2 linked regions of the Catalinimonas alkaloidigena genome follow. The protein of the gene in region 1 interacts with the protein of each later gene in a pairwise test. Links are inferred from orthologs where the notes say so. Each region holds a gene or a part of one and is shown on either strand. Other genes may lie near its edges. The genes, in order: OKW21_RS19175 and OKW21_RS18465.

The links.
Region 2: the proteins of OKW21_RS19175 (region 1) and OKW21_RS18465 interact in binary tests that used the Escherichia coli proteins (3 or more experiments, as listed by UniProt). The link is inferred for Catalinimonas alkaloidigena from one-to-one orthologs.

What each region holds. Positions count from the first base shown.
Region 1 is NZ_JAQFIL010000001.1:4,691,313-4,703,208, forward strand. Bases 2,872-5,706 are described here. They hold OKW21_RS19175 (LytR/AlgR family response regulator transcription factor), read right to left. Parts: upstream 4,778-5,706; coding sequence 3,965-4,777; downstream 2,872-3,964. Other genes in these bases: OKW21_RS19165 (coiled-coil domain-containing protein), read right to left, coding at 2,872-3,014; OKW21_RS19170 (M15 family metallopeptidase), read right to left, coding at 3,122-3,922; OKW21_RS19180 (sensor histidine kinase), read right to left, coding at 4,851-5,706. Outside these bases: OKW21_RS19145 (VOC family protein), read right to left, coding at 1-215; OKW21_RS19150 (VOC family protein), read right to left, coding at 241-630; OKW21_RS19155 (hypothetical protein), read right to left, coding at 821-1,072; OKW21_RS19160 (GlxA family transcriptional regulator), read left to right, coding at 1,204-2,190; more of OKW21_RS19165, read right to left, coding at 2,253-2,871; more of OKW21_RS19180, read right to left, coding at 5,707-5,993; OKW21_RS19185 (BCCT family transporter), read left to right, coding at 6,063-7,631; OKW21_RS19190 (GntR family transcriptional regulator), read right to left, coding at 7,637-8,659; OKW21_RS19195 (MFS transporter), read left to right, coding at 8,974-10,134; OKW21_RS19200 (hypothetical protein), read left to right, coding at 10,149-10,406; OKW21_RS19205 (hypothetical protein), read right to left, coding at 10,510-11,340. UniProt on the Escherichia coli protein: Member of the two-component regulatory system BtsS/BtsR, which is part of a nutrient-sensing regulatory network composed of BtsS/BtsR, the low-affinity pyruvate signaling system YpdA/YpdB and their respective target proteins, BtsT and YhjX.
Region 2 is NZ_JAQFIL010000001.1:4,527,279-4,539,227, forward strand. Bases 3,347-6,234 are described here. They hold OKW21_RS18465 (glutamate-5-semialdehyde dehydrogenase), read right to left. Parts: upstream 5,477-6,234; coding sequence 4,217-5,476; downstream 3,347-4,216. Other genes in these bases: OKW21_RS18455 (MarR family winged helix-turn-helix transcriptional regulator), read left to right, coding at 3,347-3,480; OKW21_RS18460 (YceI family protein), read left to right, coding at 3,544-4,092; OKW21_RS18470 (SulP family inorganic anion transporter), read right to left, coding at 5,590-6,234. In the rest of the region: OKW21_RS18440 (saccharopine dehydrogenase family protein), read right to left, coding at 54-1,280; OKW21_RS18445 (Dps family protein), read right to left, coding at 1,452-1,925; OKW21_RS18450 (hydrogen peroxide-inducible genes activator), read left to right, coding at 2,018-2,962; more of OKW21_RS18455, read left to right, coding at 3,031-3,346; more of OKW21_RS18470, read right to left, coding at 6,235-7,131; OKW21_RS18475 (serine hydrolase domain-containing protein), read left to right, coding at 7,424-8,644; OKW21_RS18480 (serine acetyltransferase domain-containing protein), read left to right, coding at 8,780-9,607; cysteine synthase CysM, read left to right, coding at 9,616-10,494; proB (glutamate 5-kinase), read right to left, coding at 10,516-11,589; OKW21_RS18495 (PadR family transcriptional regulator), read left to right, coding at 11,813-11,949. UniProt on the Escherichia coli protein: Catalyzes the NADPH-dependent reduction of L-glutamate 5-phosphate into L-glutamate 5-semialdehyde and phosphate. The product spontaneously undergoes cyclization to form 1-pyrroline-5-carboxylate.

The sequences.
Region 1 (11,896 bases):
ACAAATTCCTGCCCCTCTAGCTGAAAAGATATAGTCATCACTGTTCCTTCGGCTTTCCCATGAATTTCGTGTCCTTCTTTTCCAAAGCGCGTCAACTCCAAAGTTTCAGAATTTTTGAAAATAGAAGTGTAAAACTTCACGGCTTCTTCTGCCTGATGATCAAACCATAGGTTGGTAGTGATCTTTTGTGTCTGCATTGTTTTTACATCTGTCATAAGTCTGGCTTTTATATGTTTGACATTAATTTTCTTCAATAAGGGAAAGAATATTTCCGGCAGGATCTCTGAACCATGCGATATTGGGCCCCTTCGCCTGTGCAGCGCCACGGAACACTCCCTTTTCATCCGTTTTGATCTCACCTCCATACTGTTCAAATGACACTCCTTTTGCGCTTAGACTATCTACCGCTTCATCAATATCATCTACCGGAAAATTGAGAATGGTGAAGGTGGCTGGTTCATGATTGGGTTTAGGATACACCAGAATATTGCTGCTTCCGGCTATATGAATTTCCAGTATTCCCATAGGATTATCTGCTACTTCCAGACCCAGCACTTCGCCATAGAAGGCTTTTGCTTTTGCCAAATCATCTACCGAAAATCCGCTGAATGCTTTACTGTGTTTCAACATGCGTTTATTAGTTTTATATAAAAATGCTATTTATGGCCAGGCCTCCAGTTTGGGCATGCGCATCACATCCTCTCCCAGATACCACTCTATACCAGGTGCTATGGTAGCTGGCCGAGAGCCTCCCAACTTCCTGAATGCCAGGCTGATTTTTTCTTCCTGCCCTCTCCAGTTTTTTTACATTTTCAGTCAGCTACTTTCCTTTTGAGAGCACATAATTCTCATAAGCGTACTGCTCACTTTCCCCATCAAAAGCCTGAGATACCGCAGCCTTATAGATCAAGCTTCCCTCCTGATCAGGGTAAGATACTCCGAAAAAAACTTTATCCTGACTGTCGGGCAGCATGTGCATCCATGTGTTAAAAGCTTCGCCTATTCCTTCAGGAAAATACCGGACAGTAAGCGCGATTAGCGTCACTTCCTCAATGAGCGCATATTCTTTCACGACCTTATTTTAAGAATAAAAACTTATTTTAAGTATATTGCAAACCTACAGTCTATTTCCGAATTTTAGAGGGTGCGATTGCGACAGTTTGTGGGGTGAATCACGACATTAATACTAACCAGCTTTTTGACATGAAACATGTATCTATTCTTGTTCCCCGTGGACATATTAGCGTAGTTAATATTGAGGGCACTTACCAGATATTATCGGAGGTAAATGGCCTGCTCAAAGAGATGGGCAGAGAGCCAGTATTTGAAGTTCACCTCGTAGGTTTGGTGAAAACAGAAGAAAAACATGGCCTTTTTAGTGTTAAGCCTGATGTGGGTATAGAGAATGTGCCCAAAACGGATCTTATCATCATTCCTGCCATACATGGAGATCAGGAGAAGGTGCTGTCCCATAATCAGAGTTTTATGCCGTGGGTGATACAGCAATATGAAAATGGTGCAGAAGTAGCCAGCTTTTGCATAGGTTCATTTTTCCTGGCTGCTAGCGGTTTGCTCAAAGGCAAACAGTGTACTACCCACTGGAAGTTTATCCATGAGTTCAGGCAAATGTATCCGGAAGCACAGGTGGTAGATGATAAGATCATGACGGAACAGGAAGGGATTTATACCAGCGGCGGCGCTTATTCTTACCTGAATTTATTACTCTACCTGATAGAAAAATATGCAGGGCGAGAAGTTGCTGTTTTCATTTCCAAAGCCTTTATGATTGACATTGATCGTACCAGTCAGTCACCCTTTATTATTTTCCAGGGACAGAAAACACATGAAGATGAAGAGGTCAGGCAGGCGCAAGAGTTTATTGAGCAAAACTTTCAGGAAAAGATTAGTCTGGATACACTCGCTTCTATGTTTGCCATGGGCAGAAGAAATCTGGAGCGCAGATTTAAGAAAGCTACCAGCAATACAGTTACTGAATATATCCAAAGGGTGAAGGTAGAAGCCGCAAAAATGAGCCTGGAGTCTTCCCGTGAGAATGTGAATGAAGTGATGTACAAAGTAGGCTATACCGATAACAAAGCTTTTCGTGCTGTTTTCAAAAAAATCACCGGTTTGTCTCCGGCTCAGTACCGCAATAAGTACAATCGTGAAGCAGCCGTGTCTGCAAGCTAAACTTTAGGGCAAAAAAAAGCGGAAGATAATTCTCCCGCTTTTTAACACTTTAGAACTTAACCTTATCTAATCTTTTCTTTCAGGGTTTCAACCTTGCGCTTGGCGTCGGTCCTGCCCAGCGCATAGGCTTTTTCGTAGAGCAATAGTGCTTCCTGATAAGATGCCTGTTTCTTTTTGCGCGCCAACTGCGTACGTTTGGCTACTTCTTCTACAGCCTCTCCTCTGGCGAAGTAAGCATCAGCCTGGGAAATTTGCTGTTGCAGGATCATCGCTTTGATGTGAGCCTCAGCATTGGCCAGTTCTTCATTCTGCGCCATGATTTCCTCAGTTTTCCGCACAATTTCTTCCTCCCTGACAGCTACTGTCATCACCAGAGAAGCATTGTCTGCTTCCAGCCCTTCTACCTGAACCTGTAGCGCAGTAACTTCCTCGTTTTTAGCAGTGATTTCTTTTTTCAGCTTTTTGATGTTAGCTGCATAAGTCTGGCTTACGGACTGAGAAGTTTGCAGACTTTTCTCGAGCTCAGCAATTCTTTCCTGTGTCTCCAGAATATACCCCTGTATGCTTTCCATCCGCTGGATGTAGCTATCGGTAGGACCGGTCTCCAGGTTGATAGCCATATACTGACGGGCAGCATCGATAGAATCCATTAGTACGCCTACTTCTTCCAGCATGCGTGCAGCCTGCTGGCTGTGGATCAACTCTAACTGTAAGCTGTCAAGCTGCGCTTGTAACTGTTCTTTTTCCTGTTTTGCACCACAACCAAAAAGGGTACTTATTAACAACATGACACCTACGAGTGCCAGCCTATTTTGTCTGATCATTTTTTATTTGATAATATGATAATTAGACGATGCTTGAGCCTAAAGTCACTATTCAAAGAAAAAATTATTTCATTTAAAGATATTAATTTATTAAAGCCCGTTTGATCTTACCAGTTCAGACAGCGAGGGGCTATGCCATTGACGTACTTGCGAATGGCTTCAATCTCTTCTGCTGTACTACCTCCGTCAAAACCACCTAGCGCTGCATAGCCGATTTTTTCATTGTACTGCTTCAGAAACTGGCTGGCAAGCGGCATATAGCTCCAGTGCCATTTTTCTTCATTGTAGCCGTGTGGCCTCTCGCTGCCTTTTTCGGTATACACCTGGCAGAAGCCATACTCATGGGCATAAGCCAATAACCAGTCGTACACTTTTTTACCCTCACCTGAAGCGAAGTAAGCATTATTCAATGCGTTCAGGTCAATATCAGTGCCCCAGTGATGGCGAGATGTGCCGGGCATGGAACTGTACTCCAGTATCTTTAAAGCCCTTTCCTTCGGATCAGTTACAGCCTGGCTCAGGTCCATTCCATCTACTTTTCGCTGACCATTCCACTTGGCTTCCCAGATGCTTTTCTGGGCGGCGAAGTTTCGTGTGGCTGAGATAATATGAAGCTTTACACCCTCTTCCCCGGCTGCTTCTGCCATACGCACAAAATCCTCATAAGCCTCTTTTCTGAGGTAAATTTCATTTTTACTGGTATACTGAGAAGCTATTTGGGTAAAGCTACTGTCCTGCGCGGGTTGGATTTTGCCCAACAGTGCTTCTGTACTTAGCTCAATCTCTATCCCCCTGTCACCTTCTGGCTGACTTACATTTTGGGACAAGCTCTGTGTCTTTTGGTTTACTTTTTCAGTAGCCCCTGCTTTCTTTTCCTGCTTTGGCGACTGGCAGGCCGTACTTAACATTAGCAAAACTATACAGCTAATTATGCTCATTTTATTCATAATTCATTCGTCATTATTCAGTAAACGCTTAATTCGGTCTTTGTAATTTCTACTGACCTTTAATACAAGCCCGGTATTCAGTTGTAGTTCCAGCTCACTCATTCCTCCGGTATTGATCTGCTGCACGTGACTTAGGTTGACAATACTGGATTTATGAATTCTAACGAACTGATCTCCCGGCAAATTCTTCTCCATATTTTTCATGCTGTCGCGCAGCAGGAAATAACGCGCCTTGGTATGCACCTTTATATAATAATCATACGCCTCAATCCACATTATCTGATGATAGGGCAACAGATGCACCCGCCCTTCTGTTTTCACCGCCAGTCTACCCGTAGGTTTTCCTGAGCCTGAGGAGAGGAGGCTTCCTTCTCTACCTTCGGCAGCCTGCCGCTGCTGGTTCTGCAATAGATCATTCAGACGCTGCTGTTTCTCCTGCAACTGCTGTTGCCTGATGCGGGCTTTGGCAAAATCAAGTGCTTTGAAGAACCTCTCATCCGTAAATGGCTTAAGCAGATAGTCTATGGCATGCACTTCAAAAGCCTTTAGCGTATATTCGTCATAGGCGGTGATAAATATCACTTCGGGACGGTATTCGGGGGGGAGGCTGTTGAGAACTTCAAAACCGTTGATACGGGGCATTTGTATATCCAGCAATAGCAAATCGGCTTTTTGATCCTGTAAAACTTCCAAAGCTTCCAGGCCATTAGCACAGCGTGCCAGCACTTCTACCTCTTTATCTTTCTCAAGCAGATGCTGCACGCCTTCCCGGGCTTCCGGTTCATCATCTACAATAATACATTTGAGCTTGCTCACTGTTTTTTTAGGTTAGTAGTAAAGAACTGAGAGGGATTGTGTATTAAAGTTGAATTCTTCATTTCAGTAATATTTACTCGCTTACTATCTTCTTTTTTACGTTCAGCCTGTCATCTGTATTGTTGATCGGCAAGCTTAGCCTGACCAGCACACTATCTTCCTGGGCGGTAAACTGAAGGTGCGCCTTGCCCTGATAGAGCTGCCGCAGTCTGTCAATGGTATTGCGCAAGCCTATACCCTTGCTTTTGGCCATCACCCAGTCGTGAGGAGCTACATCTGTGCTGTTGTAAACTTCCAGTATCAGATAGTTATTTTCATAATAGCTGCTGATACGAAGTTTTGCAAGGCCTAAAGAATGTGCAATTCCATGCTTAAAAGCATTTTCCACGATAGGCTGCAACACCATATTAGGCACCTGCGCTTGCTTTGTGCGCTCTTCTATATGCATTTCTAGCTGCAGACGGTCCTGAAAACGGACCTGCTCAACATTCAGATAATGCTGAATTAAGCTTAGTTCTTCTTCCAGGCTGATGAACTGTTTTCTTTTCTGGCTGAGGTTATTGCGCAGCATCTCACTCAAACCAATAATCATGCTGATGGCTTTGGCCTGATCGTTACGCCTTACCATCATAACAATGGCATTAAGTGCATTGAAAAGAAAATGGGGCTGTAACTGCATACGCATACTGTTGAGCTGGGCATCACTGAGCTGAGTCTTAAGCCCCAAAGCCTGCAATGCCTGCTCCTGATAGCGGTGCCGGTAATCCAGCGCTGTCAGTGCAAAAAGGACCAGCCAGTACACGCCTGCTCCATTCGTAATGTCAAACCAGGTATCTCCCCAAAGTATGAGCAATTCTCTCCAGTTCAGACTTTCCTGAGGAAGAAAGAGACGTTCCAGTAGCAGACCACTGATGTAAGTCAGGCCTTTGTGTAAAACTCCAAAAAGTACACTCATCAAAACATGGAAGATGATAAAGGAGGCTCTCCTCCACCGTTTAGAATATAAAAAAAAGTCTATGACAAGATAGCTGAGCGCCCAATAACTAAGATACGTTGAGAAGGGGTAGCGTATCATGCTTTCCCACTCAAAGTTTAGCCCAAAGCTAATGGCATGGCTGTACTGCTTTACACCTGCCAGAATCCCCAGCAGACACCAGGCCAGAAAATTATAGGTCAGCAGCCTTTTGATCTGTAAAACACGCTCAATGGAATGCATAGGATGTTAGCAATATAGAAAATCAGGGCAGTGATTTAAACAAATTGATGCTGAAAAGGATAGTCTGATATGAGCAGTTTGAATACCTTCCTGAAAAAATTTACTTCTCGCATGCAACCTGTCGTATTTGGAGGTGCAGCGGCTACAGTGCTGATTTTCGTACTGGCTGGTAGTCTTTTCCCCAAGCATGTCTCTGATCTCTTTGGTCAGATTCAGACTTTTATCATCAATGATTTTGGATGGTTTTATGTCCTAAGCGCTAGCGCCATACTACTCTTTGTCATTTACTTAATGATCGGTCCGCTCAGTCATATCCGTCTGGGAGGGGATGGCGCTCGTCCTGACTTCAACTATTTTACCTGGTTTACCATGCTTTTCAGCGCGGGCATGGGCACCGGCCTGGTATTCTGGAGTGTGGCTGAACCTTTGAACCACTATCATAAGCCTCCCCTGGGTGAAGGAGAGTCTTATGCTGCCCTGAGAGAAGCATTTCAGTTTACCTTTTTTCACTGGGGGCTGCACCCCTGGGCAATCTATGCCCTTTTTGGGTTGGGCATTGCATACTATCACTTTCGCATAGGGCTGCCATTGGCACCCCGCTCACTTTTCTACCCACTCTTTGGTGATAAAATCTTTGGTTGGCTAGGACATTTCATTGACATACTTGCCACAGTAGGGACGCTCTTTGGCGTGGCTACTTCTTTGGGTTTAGGTGCCATGCAGATCAATTCAGGCCTTAGCATACTTAGCCAACTGAATCAGTCTACAGGAGTACAAGTCATCATTATTGCTACGATAACACTTGTTGCCACTATTTCTGTTGTGCTGGGTTTGGACAAAGGGATCAGTCGCCTCAGCCGGTTCAATGTCCTGCTGGCTTTTCTTCTGCTGGTGTTCGTTTTCGTTGCAGGTCCATCCGTTTATCTGCTCAATACTCTGGTAACCGGCATAGGAACTTATTTGCAGCAGTTACCTTTCAGTAGCTTCTGGGTCAATATGAACAGTGAAAATACCTGGCAGGCTGACTGGACCTTATTTTATTGGGCATGGTGGATTTCCTGGTCACCTTTTGTAGGCATATTTGTAGCCCGTATTTCTAAAGGACGTACAGTTAGAGAGTTTATTATGGGCGTATTATTTGTGCCCACACTGGCCACTTTTATATGGCTTTCAGTTTTTGGGGGAACAGCTCTTTTTTACGAGATTGAGGAAGGAGTATCTCTTTTCAATGAAATTGAGGGCACTCCCTCCATTGCGTTGCATAGGTTATTGCAGGAGCTGCCATTCTCCACCATCAGCCTGATATTTGCTACCCTACTCATTACTATCTTTTTTATTACCTCTTCAGATTCCGGTTCATTTGTAGATGACATGGTCACTTCAGGAGGTCACCCTAACCCGCCAGTGGGGCAAAAAGTATTCTGGGCAGTATCGGAAGGGGCAGTGGCTGCCACACTTCTTCTTTCGGGTGGGCTTGATGGTTTACGGTCTGCCTCACTGACCTCCGGCCTACCCATGACGATTCTGCTGCTGATGAGTGGAGCGGGGCTTTATAAGGCATTAAGCAATGACCATAAACTCCCTAATGTTCCCAAAGCCCGGGAAATCAAGAAAAAATTAACGGAAAAAAGAAAGTGAAAGCTTTATAATGAAGGTCTCCTGATCATGTAAAAGGGATTGCTCAGCTTCTCGGTCCGTTTATCCAGAAGCAGTCTGGCAGCATTTTCTCCCATTTTCTGGAAGTCGGTAGAGATCACGGCGATTCCATCGTGCAGCACCTCTTTGATCGGCGTATCATTATAGGAAATGATCCCCACATCTTTGCCTATCTCCAACTGGTTTTGTTTACAGTACTTGATGATATTGACCAGTTCATCTTCCTCAATTACGATGTACAGACTACGTGGCTTTACCAAATCTGCATCAAACACATTGGTAATACAATATTCATAATGGTAATCGGTACAAAACTTTTTGAAGCCCGTCATGATATCGGGTACATACTGATTACCGTCCGGAAAGATGAAGTTAATTCTCTGGTAGTTACTTAAGCGATCCATCGCAGAAGCCAGCACATCATAAATATCTTTTTCAAAGTTTTCGCAAACTGCTTTGTAATTTCCTTTCAAGGTTTTTACGTCCTTATCAATCAGCAGTAGCTTCTCTTTTGGCACCGAGGAAATTACTTCTACAGTCTTTTCAGAAAAATCTTTGAAGCATGGGATGATAGCGTAATAGTGATAGTTACCCTGGCTTTCGTCTAACAACCTTTTTAGCATTTCGGTGCTGTAATTATGCACACAGGTCTCTACACTTGCCTGTTCGCCCAGCGTTTCTACAAATGCCTGTACAATTTTTTTCTTATGGGCACTGATCTTATTGATGATCAGGAGCACGCGGATCTTATCTACGGGATGATCACAGTTTACATAATAACCTTTGCCCGGTACAGATTTGATGATACCCTGCTCCCTCAGCCTGGTATAGGCTTTTTCTACGGTGTCTCGTGAAATCAAAAAGTCTTCACTGGTTTCATTGATGGAAGGGATACGTTCACCCCGCTTAAAAATCCCATTTTCAATATCCGATTTGATCAGGTTCATCACCTGCTCATACTTTGGGGTATGTGAATCCTCCTGAATCTGGGTAAAGTTAATTGTAGCCATAAATAGGTTGTTATAAAACACTAAAGAGATTAATCTTGCTCAAGACATGCTACCATCCATTCTATTGCAAAAATGACAAATTAACAGCAGCTTTTTCCACAAAATTAAATATACAATTCTTTTTTTAATCTCTCTTTGCGCATTTTGAGATTATCAAAATTTTGAATTTTAAACATAAACAAAAAAATGTGACAATTGCTCTCTCAGGCGCATTAAGGGACTTTTTTTTATGCTATAAATAGCTTCCGCATTGTATAGATTAGTGCTAAAAATATTTTTTCTTTGTGCCTTCTAAAGCTGAACCTTACTGATGTATGTCATCAAATGTAGCTAAAAAACCTCCTTCCGTAAACGTGTCCAGAATGGCCGTCGGTGCTTTTTTTATCATCCTCGGAATCATCTTTTCTACCTGGGCCAGCCGCATACCCAACATTCAGGGGCATCTGCAACTTAGCGACGGAGCTTGGGGTAGTGTGCTTTTCGCACTTCCTTTTGGGTTGCTCACCGGCTTGCCTCTCTCAGCCTGGGCAGTAGCTCGCCTGGGTAGCCAGCGCACAATGCTCGCCGCCACTCTTTTTCACATCTTCACCCTTCCATTCATCGGACTGGCTAACGAAAGTTGGGTACTGATGAGCATCCTGTTTTTCTTTGGTCTGTCAGGAAATCTGATCAATGTAGCAGTAAACACCCAGGCTGTAGCTGTTGAAGCCTTGTATAAGCGCTCCATTATGGCATCTTTCCACGGGCTATGGAGCCTGGCAGGCTTTGCAGGAGCAGCGCTCGGAGCCCTGTTTATCTCCCTGGGCCTTAGTCCCTTTATACATTTTTGTATCATCGGAGGGTTGGTATGCATACTATTGGTATTTGCGTACCGTCATACCCTGGCTGATGAAAATACTGAGCAGAAACAGCAAAAGGTTTTTGTAATGCCCGACCGCCAGCTCCTGGTATTAGGCATGATCGCTTTCTGCGGCATGATCTGCGAAGGTACGATGTTTGACTGGAGCGGCATCTACTTCAAAAAGGTAGTAGAAGTACCTGAAGCCTACATCGCAGTAGGCTATGTCGCCTTTATGTGCAGCATGGCTGCCGCCCGTTTTATTGGTGACCGCCTGGCGGGAAAATTCGGTACTTTCAGGATGATTCAGCTAAACGGACTATTGGTCACTATTGGCCTATTAATTTCGGTTGCTTTCCCCAATATTGTCAGTGCGACTTTAGGGTTTATGCTGGTGGGACTGGGTGTCTCTACCATCGTACCATTGTTGTACGGCGAAACCGGAAAAACCACCACCATGTCTCCTGGCTCAGCCATCACCGCGGTCTCTTCAGTAGGATTTCTGGGTTTTCTCTTTGGCCCTCCGGTAATTGGTTATATTTCCGAAATTACAGACCTGCGCTGGGCTTTTGCCCTGGTCTCTCTCTTGGGCATCAGCATTGTACTGATTAGCAGTAGCGTAAAAAAGATACAGTAATTTACTTTATCACTATGGAAGAACTCAAAAACCTCCTGATATTGACGGTTACAGTCGTGAGTGTGTTGATAATTGCTTCCTTACCCTGGATGTTTATTCTTGCATTTGGGTTTCGTTCGCTGGCAGCAGAGATGGAACAGGTAGAATTAACTTTTGGCCTGGGCAATGCTTATGTCAGCTTGTTGATAATTGCCATGGTGAGTAGCGCCCTGATCCTGTTTTTTCTTGTAAGTTGGGTTGTCAAACATAAGGACCGATTTTTTAAGCCTTAAGAATCGCTCACGCTTACAATGTCCAAAAACAGAATCATTAAACCCTGGAATATGCAAAACTGAAGATCTGCCAGATTATTAAATCTGGCAGATCTCAGCTTAATCAGTTGTAAGGTACTTTAACTTTAACATTGTCAAAACCAAAACTACTGCTGCTGGTACCTCCAATCAGAACTTGCGTGATTTCGGTTGAGTAGGCAGAAAGATTCCATGTACCCGTACCCAGGCTTGACCATTTCCACCAGCCTCCTCCTTTCTTCTTAAACCACAACTGAATTGGTCCATTGGTTACTTTGATACCCAACAGATCAAAAGTTCTCTGGGAGCTACTGTAATCATAGGCATAGATTTTAATCCACTGTGAACCATGATGGGTGTCTAGCTTACGAGGCTCCAAAATTGGGTTGATATTCAAACAGGAGTTTCCCGAGGGCTTACCAAACTCTCCACTACCGGTGATACAGGGGTTGAAATTCTGATAACTCAGATGATAATGGTTATAGTTGCTGGTAAATGCCGGATTATAGCCAGCGCCATTATTTTCTTTTACATGTATCCATGCATTACCCACCTTATGAATGTAAAAAGGCCAAAAGGTAAATGTATTCTGAGCATTGTCAGGAATAATAGTAAGTGCCATCTGGTCATTGAAATCTACATAATCAGTCACTCCTGCCGCAGTAGCCTTTGCATTCGTTGATTTTTTCTTGCTTTCAGGAAATCTAAGGTTAGCAATCTCTTCACGTACTTCACCCGAGGCGGGAGCCTCAGTAATATCAGGGGCGGTAGCCAAACGGCTTACTTCTTCCTGCTGAATATCAGGAGCCGTATCAGGAACCAGCTCTTTGCTGTCTTCAGAACAGCTGACAATAAAGCTCAAAAAGATAGCCGGCAAAAGAGCTGCGCTTAAGGTTGATTTGATACTCTTTCTCATCACAAATAGTTTAAGGTTAACATTTATTTGTTGGTAAAGAGTCGTACAAAGCTTGTAACCAGTTCCTGGCTATTATTTTGAAAATGTTAACTTAAGTTAAATACTGAAAATTTAAAATTTAACGCTTGAGTGCATGGTATACAGTTTAATTGATCAGTAGAATATTGTTTGTGTAAACCCTTAAATACCAGGGTAATAAGCGGGGTTTTTTATCTGTAATCAAGCAAGAACAACGATCAGATTAGCATATTATGTAATTATTAAATCTTAAAACTATTTAGAAATAAATCTATATTTTTAGCATATTCATAAAAAAAGCACTAACTATCATATAACTGTTAGAGAAAGGTACTATCAAGACCAAGCTTATGATCAGTATTAAGGCTGAGTGTAACAAGTAGTGCTTGATCTGTCAATTTCTACATGCTCAAAATAAAATATGCTAGAAAGACCTATTGGTATCAGCCCAGGTTTCAACTACAGCAAAATATTAATTTGAGTACAATACCAGAAAAAATCAGGGTACAACCAATCGGTTGCGGCCAGTTTGGTATGA
Region 2 (11,949 bases), 160 kb from region 1 along the record:
AATAGGTATTCATTGAAAAGGGAGGCTTTACACCTCCCCTATTTTGCTGTATATTAATTGATGTTGTAATCGTCAAAAGCCAGTGGTTCGTCCACTTTTTCATGCCAGGGCAGCCCGTATTTGTTGAGGGCTTCCATAAAAGGGTCTGGATCAAATTCTTCCACATTAAAGACCCCTTCTTTCTTCCACTCTCCGGTCAGCATTAGCATAGCCCCGATCATAGCAGGTACGCCGGTAGTGTAGGATACTGCCTGCGCACTAACTTCTTTATAGGTTTCGGCATGGTCGCAGTTATTATAAACATAATAAGTCTTCTCCTGGCCATCTTTGATCCCTTTAATCTGACAGCCGATAGAAGTCTGCCCTTTATAATTTTCACCCAATGTACCTGGTTCCGGTAGTACTGCCTTCAGAAACTCCAGGGGCACGATATCCATTCCGTTGAATTTAACTGGATCAATACGCGTCATACCTACATTTTGCAATACTGTCAAGTGCTTAATGTACTCCTGTCCGAAAGTCATCCAGAAGCGGGCCCGCTTCAGATGTTTGATGTTTTTGGTAAGTGACTCCAGTTCTTCATGATAGAGCAGGTAAGACTCCTTAGGACCAATCTCGGGATAGTCAATCGGCCGGTGAATTTCCAGTGGCTTTGTTTCCTTCCACGCTCCTTTTTCCCAGTAGCGGCCATTTTGCGTAATCTCACGAATATTGATCTCGGGATTGAAGTTAGTCGCGAAAGCCTTGCCGTGATCTCCGGCATTACAATCAATGATATCCAGGTAGTGGATTTCATCAAAATGATGCTTTTGTGCATAAGCAGTGAACACCCCGGTTACGCCGGGATCAAAGCCACAACCGAGTAAGGCCATCAGACCGGCTTCTTTAAAACGATCCTGATATTCCCATTGCCACTTGTATTCAAATTTCGCTACATCTTTTGGCTCGTAATTAGCAGTATCCAGATAATGTACCCCGGTTTCCAGACAGGCATCCATGATCGTCAGATCCTGATAAGGCAATGCTACATTGATTACCATCTCCGGCTTGAATTTGTTGATCAATGCTACCAGCTCGGGTACATGATCAGCATCTACCCGGGCGGTCTGAATAGGCTGGGCATCAGGATATTTTTCAGCTACCATCCGGGCAATAGCATCGCATTTGGATTGAGTACGGCTGGCCAGCATAATTTCTGAAAAAACTTCAGGAACGGAGGCACATTTGTGGGCAACGACATTCCCTACACCACCGGCTCCAATGATTAACACTTTACTCATAGGTCTAAAAAGTTTATAATGGCATGATGTGTCGCAAAGGTACAAATTCAACCCATAAAGCAAATAGGTGTTTGCCCAAGCTCAAAAAAATGAATCGCTATAAAAAAAAGATTGTCCCGACGGAAGCGAAACAATCTCTCAGAAATTGAAATTACAAAATTCAATCTGTCCTTATCCTAGAAATGCTTTTAACATCCAGATACGCTTTTCAGTCTCGGTAATCAATTCACTGATCACCGTTATAGTAGCTTCATCCTGAAAACTTTCTGCCAGATGCAGTACTTCCTTAAGATCATATAACAGTACCTGGCTGTTCTTCATCGCTATACTTACCGCCTCTTCTCCCTTGCTGATATTTTTGGCAGAGCTAAGCTGCGCCTGCTGAAAATATTCTTCTATGGTATGTAATGGCGTAGCTCCCAATGCACGAATACGCTCTGCGATAACATCTACAGCTTCGCTGGCTTCTCTGTATAAATCCTCAAATTTATCATGTAATTGGAAAAAAAGGTGTCCCTTTACATTCCAGTGAAACCCTCTTAAATTATGATAATACAGCTGATAGTCAGCAAGCAGTTGATTCAGCTCTTGTACAAGTTTTTCATTTCTCACTTCAGTGCGAGATTTAGCGACTACAGTGTTCATTGTTTTGTTGCTTTGATATCCACAAATATACGCATCATGTTATCATCAGAACAATTGATATTTATTATATTAGCATAACTAAAACTTATATTATGACCCTGGAACAACTTCAATACGCTTTGGCGGTATATCATCAGCTCAGTATCATCAAGGCTGCTGAAGCTTCTCATGTGAGTCAGCCCGCACTAAGCATGCAAATCAAAAAACTGGAAGATGAAATCGGCTTTACCTTATTTGACCGTACGCATAAACCGTTGCGTGTTACTGAGTCCGGAAAAGTATTTCTTGAAAAGGCAAAAGAAGTCGCTTTATCATTTAAAGGATTACAGGGCCTTGCGGAAGAATTGCAAAGCAGTGAAAGTGGTTTACTTAAAGTAGGGATTATTCCTACTTTAGCCCCTTATCTCCTGCCTTTGTTTGTGAAGCAGTTCAATGCTAAACACCCTGAAATTGAATTACACATCACCGAATTAACCACCGAAGAGACCCTTTCTCAGCTCAGAAATGGCAAACTGGATGCGGGTATCATCGCTACTCCGGTCAGCGCCAGCGGGCTTATTTTTGAGATTTTGTTCTACGAACGCTTCTTCATCTATATCTCAGAAGACCACTCCTTATACAATAAAGAAAATATTCAACTGGATGAAATCGCCGGTAAAGACTTATGGTTGCTGAAAGAAGGAAACTGTTTCCGAAATCAGATCAACGATATCTGTCATCTGGGCAAGAAGACTACCCAGGAAAAATTCACCTACGAAAGTAGCTCTATTGCATCACTCATGCGCATTGTAGAGCATCAGGGAGGCATTACTTTCATTCCTGAACTGGCAACCTTGGGCGTAAGTGCAGTGAAAGAAAATATGCTCAGAGATATCAGTGGGCAGAAAGTCGTCAGAGAGATTAGTCTGGTACACAGCCGCTTCCACTACAAACAAAAAATATTCAACAAGCTTAAAGCCAGCATAATACAGAGTATTCCCCAGTATATGCTCACCGCCGGTAAGTATGAAGTCGTAGATTCGTTTATTCGTGTATAATTTTTTGGATAAAATAAATCCTTTTTCTAAATTGACCGTTGTATATACAACAAAAGTAGAAACAAAATATGAAGCTTGAGGAAGTCATAAAACAGGATCAGTTTAAAAATTCTTATTATAAAGCGATACTTAATATCAGAGTAACAGAAAGCTGGCTATCCAATCAGGTGAATCAGTGCCTGAAGCCTTTCGGCATATCTCAGGAGCAATACAATGTATTGCGTATTCTGAAAGGTCAGTACCCCAAACCTTCATCTTTACAATTGATTACTGAACGCATGGTTAACCGAATGTCTAATGCTACCCGTCTGGTAGAGAAGCTTAGGCTGGGGGGCTATGTTACTCGTAAAGAATGTTCAAGTAATCGTCGTAAAGTGGATATTCTGATTACTGAAAAGGGTATGGAACTTCTGGAGCAAATCAGGCCGGAAATAGAGGGAAGTATGGACCGCATGAAAAACCTGAGCCAGGAGGAAGCAGAACTGTTAAACAAGCTGCTTGACAAGTTTAGGGGGTAAAAAAAAATTTTGTTAAATTAATTGTATATACAAATATATTATAAACAACTAAATTCATTAATTATGGAAAATGTAGCAGAAAAAAAAGCTAGCTGGGCAGTTGATCCTATGCATTCAGAAATCCAGTTTAAAGTAAAACACCTGGTGATATCTACTGTGACCGGTAGCTTTGGGAAATATGATGCCAGCTTCAGCAGTGAGAAAGAAGACTTCTCAGATGCCCAAATCAGTTTTTCAGCAGACGTCAATAGCATCAGTACCAACAATGAGCAGAGAGATGCCCACCTGAAATCTGATGATTTTTTTAATGCTGAGCAGTATCCTAATCTGGCTTTTACATCCAAAACGTTGAAAAAGACAGCTGATGATGCGTATAAGTTAGTAGGAGACTTAACTATTCGAGATATTACAAAAACTGTAGAACTGGATGTAGAGTACGGTGGTACTATGGTAGACCCTTATGGCAATACCAAAGTTGGCTTTGAGGTTTCTGGAAAAATCAATCGCAAAGAATTTGGCTTAAAATGGGATGCCATAACTGAAGCCGGAGGCGCTGTGGTAAGTGATCAGGTAAAAATTATTGCTAACGTTCAATTTGCCAGGCAGGCTTAAGAAAAAAGCTGGAAGCCGGGAGTTAGGAGTCAGAAGTTTTCCTTCGGACTTCTGGCTCCGGCATTCCAATCTTAAACTTTTCTTAAATCACTCTTTCTTATATACCATTCACGATTGACTCTGCTCATCCCCTCACCTGCCCATCTCCATAAATCTGCCATTTGTAGCTGGTAAGTTCAGGCAAGGCCATAGGTCCACGGGCATGAAGTTTTTGTGTGCTGATCCCAATTTCCGCTCCCATGCCAAACTGAGCGCCGTCAGTGTAAGCAGTAGAGGTATTGGCATAGACAGCTGCGGCATCTACTGAGCGCATGTACGCTTCAATTACCTTTTTATCCTCAGCAACGATTGCCTCGCTATGTTTGGAGCTGTATGTGGCAATATGATCAAGTGCTTCTTCCAGACTGCCTACGGTCTTTATGGACATTTTATGTGCTAAAAATTCAGTTCCGAAGTGCTCAGCCTGAGCTTTATGCAAGAACGCGGCAGGATACACCCCTTCCAGGTACGCATAGCTTTCAGCATCAGCATAGACTTCTACTTCTTTGGTGATGAGCTTGTGCGTAAGGGCTTCCAGATCCGCCAGTCTTTCCCGGTGAATGATCAGGCAATCCAATGCATTGCATACGCTCACCCTGCGGGTTTTCGCGTTAAAAATAATTTCTTTTCCCTTTTTCAGGTCTCCACTTTCATCAAAGTAGGTATGTACGATACCTGCACCGGTTTCTATGACCGGGACTTTGGCATGGTCACGCACAAAATTGATCAGCCCCTGGCTACCTCTGGGAATGATGATATCTATATAGCCCACGGCTTCCAGCATCACCTGAGTAGCTTCACGTCCGGCAGGCATAAGATAAAGCATATACTCGTTGATCTGATGTTTTTTCAGCACTTCATGGATGATACTTGCGATGGCAATGTTAGAAAATTCAGCATCACTCCCACCTTTTAGGACACAGGCATTGCCCGACTTCAGGCAAAGCGCAAATACATCAAAAGTCACGTTGGGGCGGGCTTCGTAAATGATACCGATTACTCCCATCGGCACGCTCATTTTCTTCAATTGGAGACCATTGTCAAGTGTTTTTTCCTCCAAAACTTTTCCCAGTGGAGAACTTAGTTTTGCCACATTGCGCATGTCAGCCGCAATTCCCTGAATACGCTCGGCAGTAAGCATCAGACGATCATACTTTGGATCGTTGGAGTCCATACGGTCCAGATCTTTTTGGTTGGCATCCAGTATAGCTTCAGTCTGCTTAACCGCCAGATCAGCTACTTCATTAAGCACCTGATTGATTTGCTTATCACTCAGTTGATAGGCTTTGCGTGCCGCTTTTTGTACTGCTTCCAGATGTTGGGTAATATTCGTTGCTGTAATCATGTCCCAAAATTAACAAAACTGAATTTACAAAGAAGATTAAGCTCTTGATAATGACCAACGTTTTTAACGATCCACAAAAAAAAGCTACTCCAGAAGAGTAGCCTTGTTATGTTTTATAGAGAATCTACCGCCAGTCGGTATTTGGGATCTTCAATGATATTGACATCAATGACTTTCTCAGCGTTCTTGAGTAATACTCTACAATCATCGCTAAGGTGCTTCAGATGAAGTGTCTTTCCGGCTTTGCGGTAGCGCTCGGTGATCTTATTCAGTGCTTCTATGCCTGACATATCGGCGACTCTGCTTTCGGCGAAGTCAATGATCACTTCATTAGGGTCATTCAACACATCAAATTTTTCGTTGAAAGTAGCCACCGATCCAAAAAATAATGGTCCATAGATTTCGTAATGTTTAACACCATGCTCATCAATATGCTTACGGGCACGGATACGCTTGGCGTTTTCCCAGGCAAAAACCAAAGCAGAGATGATTACACCAATCAGCACAGCAAGTGCAAGGTTATGTAAAAATACGGTTACCAGGGTAACCAATACCATCACCAATACATCAGACACTGGCATTTTGCCAAAGCTACGCATACTAGCCCACTCAAAAGTACCGATCGCAACCATGATCATCAGTCCGGTAAGTGCCGCCATAGGCAACTGCTCAATCAAGCTCGCGCCAAACATGATAAAGAAAAGTAACATTACTGAGGCTACGATCCCCGAAAGCCTGGCACGTGCACCAGAAGATATGTTGATCAGGCTCTGTCCGATCATAGCGCATCCCCCCATACCGGAAAATAAACCAGACAGCATATTGGCTGCTCCCTGCGCAACACATTCTTTATTTCCACGGCCACGGGTTTCAGTTATCTCGTCTATCAGGTTCAGTGTCAGCAAGCTTTCAATAAGGCCAACGCCTGCTACGATGAGTGCGTAAGGAAAAATGATCTGTATGCTTTCCAGGTTAAATGGGATAGCAGGAATATGGAAAGGAGGAAAACTTCCCTGGATAGAAGCTATATCGCCAACCGTCCTGGTTTCTATACCAAAACCTATCACAATGCCTGATACCACCAAAATGGCTGTCAGTGAAGCAGGGACTACTTTGGTAAGCTTAGGTAAGCCCCAGATGATGAGCATGGTAATAAATACCAGGCCAAGCATCAGGTACAATGTAGAGCCACTCATCCACTCCAGTGCGCCTGCCGCATTGATCACCTTAAACTGATCCATTTGAGAAAGGAAAATAACAATTGCCAGCCCGTTCACGAAACCAAACATTACTGAGTGCGGTACCAGACGAATGAACTTCCCGAGTTTTAAGACTCCGGCCAGCATCTGGATACCCCCGGCCAGAATCACAGTAGCAAAAACATATTCTACGCCATGTGCCTTTACCAGGCTCACCAATACTACTGCAATTGCTCCAGTAGCACCGGAGATCATACCAGGACGCCCGCCCAGTATTGATGTGACTAATCCCATCATAAAGGCTGCGTATAAGCCGGTAAGAGGAGAAAGACCCGCTATCAGAGAGAAAGCCACAGCTTCAGGAATCAGTGCCAGCGCAACCGTAAGCCCTGATAAAACTTCGGTTTTGTAATCAACCTTTTGGGTTAAATCAAATAACTTAAAATACTGTTTCATAATTTTGTCAATAGGATACCCTTAGGGTGAGCACCCACTCGTACATTTTTTTAATAATTTCAATGAGGATTCAGGCCGGATTAACCTGCTGGTTGTTATTAGTGTTTCTTAGCAAAGAAGACTCAAATGTACGCATTTATTCAAAGAAATAAACGCTATTATATAAAATTCACATCTTACGGGATATTTTATTGTGAAAAGAACAAACCAATAATCTCTCCAGATTAGTTCAAACTAGAAAGAAAATAATTAGTGTTATTTTGGGGAGATTTTTACCACCATACAATAACAAATGAAATCTCTTAAGATTAAAAATTTACTGCTGCCAGTCTTATTTTTCATCAGCTATTCCCTAGTAGCACAGCAGCTACCTATAATTGATATCCAGAAAGCAGGGTTTTCGGAAGAAAGACTTGCCCGCTTATCCGATTATCTAAATCAGGAAATAGAAGAAGGAGAGCTGGTGGGAGCTGTAAGCTTAATCGTTAGAAATGAGGCTACCGCCCACTTTCAGAGCTATGGCGCCAGCCATTTGTCAGACCAAAGTCCAATGCAAAAAGACCAGCTCTTTTTTATACAGTCTATGACCAAACCCATCATCAGTGTGGCCTTTATGATGTTGTTTGAGGAAGGCCACTTTGATCTGAATGATCCCCTTGAAGATTACCTTCCCGCCTTTGCTGATATGCAGGTACAAACTTCGGAAAATGAAGCAGACAGTCTGGATGAGCCTATTAGGATCTGGCACCTCCTAAGCCATACCGCCGGCTTGTCCCACGGTTTGGGAGGCAGTGCGCTGGACAAAAAATACCGTGAAGCATTATATATGCAGCAACATCAAAATATTGAAGCCCGCGTGGATGTCCTGCCTGCGCTCCCCCTGGTCGGTCAGCCGGGTGAACAATGGTATTACAGTGCCGCACCCGATGTGTTATCCCTGCTCATTGAGCAGTTTTCCGGTATGAGCACTGCCGAATTTTTACAAACACGTATTTTTGACCCACTGGGCATGGAAGATACCGGCTATAATGTAGCGGAAGATCAAAAAGAGCGTGTGGTCGGTTTACACTTCAAAAACCAGGATGGGGAACTAACCGTCAGTGAAAGGCAAACACCAACTTCAGGAAATACTGTTTATGGAGGTACCCATGGTCTTTTTTCCACTGCCAGAGATTATATGCGTTTTTGCCGGATGCTGCTAAACAAAGGAGCCTTGGATGGGCAGCGGCTACTAAGTCCTAAAACTGTAGAACTGATGACCGTCAATCATGTAAATGACCTCTATGGTGAAGGTTATGGCTTTGGGTTAGGTTTTTCAGTTCGCACTGATCTGGCTGACCCCAGGGCCTTAGGCTCAGTGGGTACCTTTGGCTGGTCAGGCGCTTTCAACACTTACTTTTTTATTGACCCTAAGGAAGAGTTGGCAGGCATTCTTATGACGCAGTTCGCACCCTACACCAATTTTTATAATAATAAATTTCAACAGCTTGTATATCAGGCTATTATTGAATAAAAAAAAAGTCGGTAATCATTATTATTCTTTACTTCTCAGGAGCATCTCAGCTTTAGATAACAGAGATAAGCAAACTTTTTACAATTTCAGGTCGTATTCAGAGTGACCAGTATTCTCTTTTTATTTATACCGCGTATGGATTCATTATTTGCTAAAAGGTTGTATCACTCTCATCAGGAATGCACCAAATGTCCTTCTACTAAAGCAATTATTACTTTTTACCACGAACTTATGGGCGTGCTCTTTCCGCCCTATGCACAGGAAAATGTAGGTTCTTTTGAGGATTTTGAAGAAAGAATTCGTGCGATGAAGCTTGATATGGGTAAAATCCTGTATAATAACTTAATCCATGAAGGGGATCAAACCGAAAATATAGCAAATGCTTTCTTTCAGGCTGTTCCCGAAATTTATGATAGCTTACAGAAGGATATTGACGCTACATTTGAAGGTGACCCTGCTGCCCAAACCAGGGATGAGGTAGTACGTGCTTACCCTGGGTTCTACGCGATTGCAGCCTACAGAATAGCCCATAAGCTTCATGAGCTGGGTGTAAAAAGTATTCCCAGATTGATTACCGAGTATGCCCATAGCATTACCAGCATTGACATACACCCCAAAGCTACCATTGGTGAATATTTTTGCATAGACCACGGCACCGGGGTAGTAATTGGTGAGACTACGATCATTGGGAATTATGTGAAAATTTACCAGGGTGTAACATTAGGTGCCTTGAGTGTGAATAAGGAAGATGCCAGCGTCAAGCGTCACCCTACGATTGAAGATCACGTAGTCGTCTACTCCGGGGCAACTATTCTTGGAGGAAACACCGTGATCGGCCATCACTCGGTAGTGGGTGGAAACGTATGGCTTACCCGCTCTATTCCGCCTCACTCCAAAGTCTACTATCAGGCACAAATGCACAATAGTGAGCAAGGACAAACAGATTTAATTATTTTTAAATAAACCATAACATGACCCTTTTTGACCTGATCGGTAATACCCCCTTAGTAAAACTTGAGTATATCTCTCAATATAAAAATATATCCATCTATGGGAAGCTTGAAGGCCAAAACCCCGGGGGAAGTGTAAAAGACAGGGCTGCTTACGGGATGATCAAAGGAGCACTAGACAGAGGAGAAATCAAGAAGGGAGACAGACTGGTAGAGGCCACCAGCGGCAATACCGGCATCGCACTTGCCATGATCGCGCAATCCATGGGTGTACACATGACCTTACTTATGCCGGAGAACGCTACCCAGGAACGTATACAGGCCATGAAAGCCTACGGCGCCAAGGTGGTACTGACTCCCGCTGATAAAACGATTGAATACTCACGTCAGCTTGCGGAAGAAATGGCTGTGAATGAAGGTTACTTTATGCTTAACCAATTTGCCAACCCTGACAACTATGGGATGCATTATCAAACTACCGGCCCGGAAATCTGGCGCGATACTGAGGGTAAAGTAACACATTTTGTATCAGCCATGGGTACTACCGGTACCATTATGGGCGTATCACGTTATCTCAAAGAAAAAAATCCCGATATACAGATTGTAGGTACACAACCTACCGAAGGGTCCAGCATACCGGGCATTCGTCGCTGGTCACCTGAGTACTTACCCAAAATCTTTGAGCGTGAACGGGTGGATAGAATCATTGATGTAAGTGAAGAAGAAGCGCGGGTGATGGCTCGTCGGTTGGCCAAAGAGGAGGCGATACTTTCCGGCATGAGCAGCGGGGGCGCTTTGCAGGCGGCTTTAAAATTAGCCGAAGAACTTGAAGAAGGCGTGATCGTCTTCATCGTCTGCGACCGTGGCGACCGCTACCTAAGCTCTGACCTGTTTGATTAAGCGCATAATACATTTTGCTCATCAAGGAAACAAATACAGATAGTCATAATGTACCAGGGGCTTTTGTCCCTGATTTCCCATCAGTTGTCTGGCTCGTTCTGCGTCATACTGTGCTTTGCCCAGCCCAAAGCTCTGCCCTGCTTCGTCCTTAAGATTGATAATATCGTTTCTCTCAAACTCCCCTTCTATCTTCACCACGCCGACAGGTAATAAGCTGGTAGCCCTTTCAGAATTCACCAAAGCTTTCTTGGCTCCGGCGTTTACACAGGCACCACCACTTGCATAGCCTACGGCATGGCCCAGCCAACGTTTTACGCCGGTTACTTTCTTTTCAGGGATGAAACGGGTGCCTACTTCATCTCCTTTTACAATACGCTCAATGATACGCTCAGTATGACCTCCCGCAATGTGAACACTTATTCCCATATCAGCCAGCTTCTGTGCCATAGCAGCTTTGGTAAGCATTCCCCCCCGGCCAAAGTCTGATTTCTCCATGCTTACCATCTCGCTTAAATCCATGCTACGATCTACCGTTTTAAGCAATTGCGCCTCAGGCTCCTTAGGGTTACGATCATAGATCCCTGCCACATTGGAAAGGATAATCAGCGTCGGAGCATCTACCATAGCGGCAACCAGTCCGGCAAGTTCGTCATTATCAGTAAACATAAGTTCGGTGACAGATACTACATCATTCTCATTGATGATGGGGACTACCCCATGGGCCAGCATGCCTTCCAGGCAGTTGCGCATGTTGAGGTAATGCATGCGGTCACGAAAATCTTCTTTGGTTACCAATACCTGAGCGCAGCTAAGCTGAAATTCCATCAGAATGCGGCTATAGGTGTTCATCAGATGAGTCTGGCCTATTGCTGCCAATAGTTGTCGCTGGGTAACGGGATCTGTTTTTTTCTCCAAATTAAACCTTCCTCTTCCCGCTGCCACTGCGCCCGAAGAAACCAGAATAGGTGAATACCCTAACTGATGCAGGCTGGCCAACTGACTGCAGAGTGACTGCAAAAGACCTGTATTGACTTCACCATTGCTACGGGTGATGACGTTAGAACCAATTTTGACGACTACTTTATGATTTCTCAAGGCTATATATTTTACCTTAACAAAGGTATAAAGAATCATTTTCCGGCAAATGTATTTGAAAAGAGATCGTGAAATTTTAATCCATAGAATATTGATGTATGGTCGGTCTTTGTATATTTTATTGATGAACTCAAGTGAGCTGATCAAAGGTACACTCATCACTATTACCCTGAAGCGCCTCGCTGATGAGAGGAAAAGGTATGGATATGAAATCACCTAAAAAGTGAAGGACATATCAGGTCATAAAATGTTGATTAAAGAGCACGCGCTCTATCCTGCCCTGCACAAACTGCTTGACGATGGGTTTTTAGAAGTTGAAAAAGTTTATATTGGTAAACGGGTTCGTACATACTATAAACT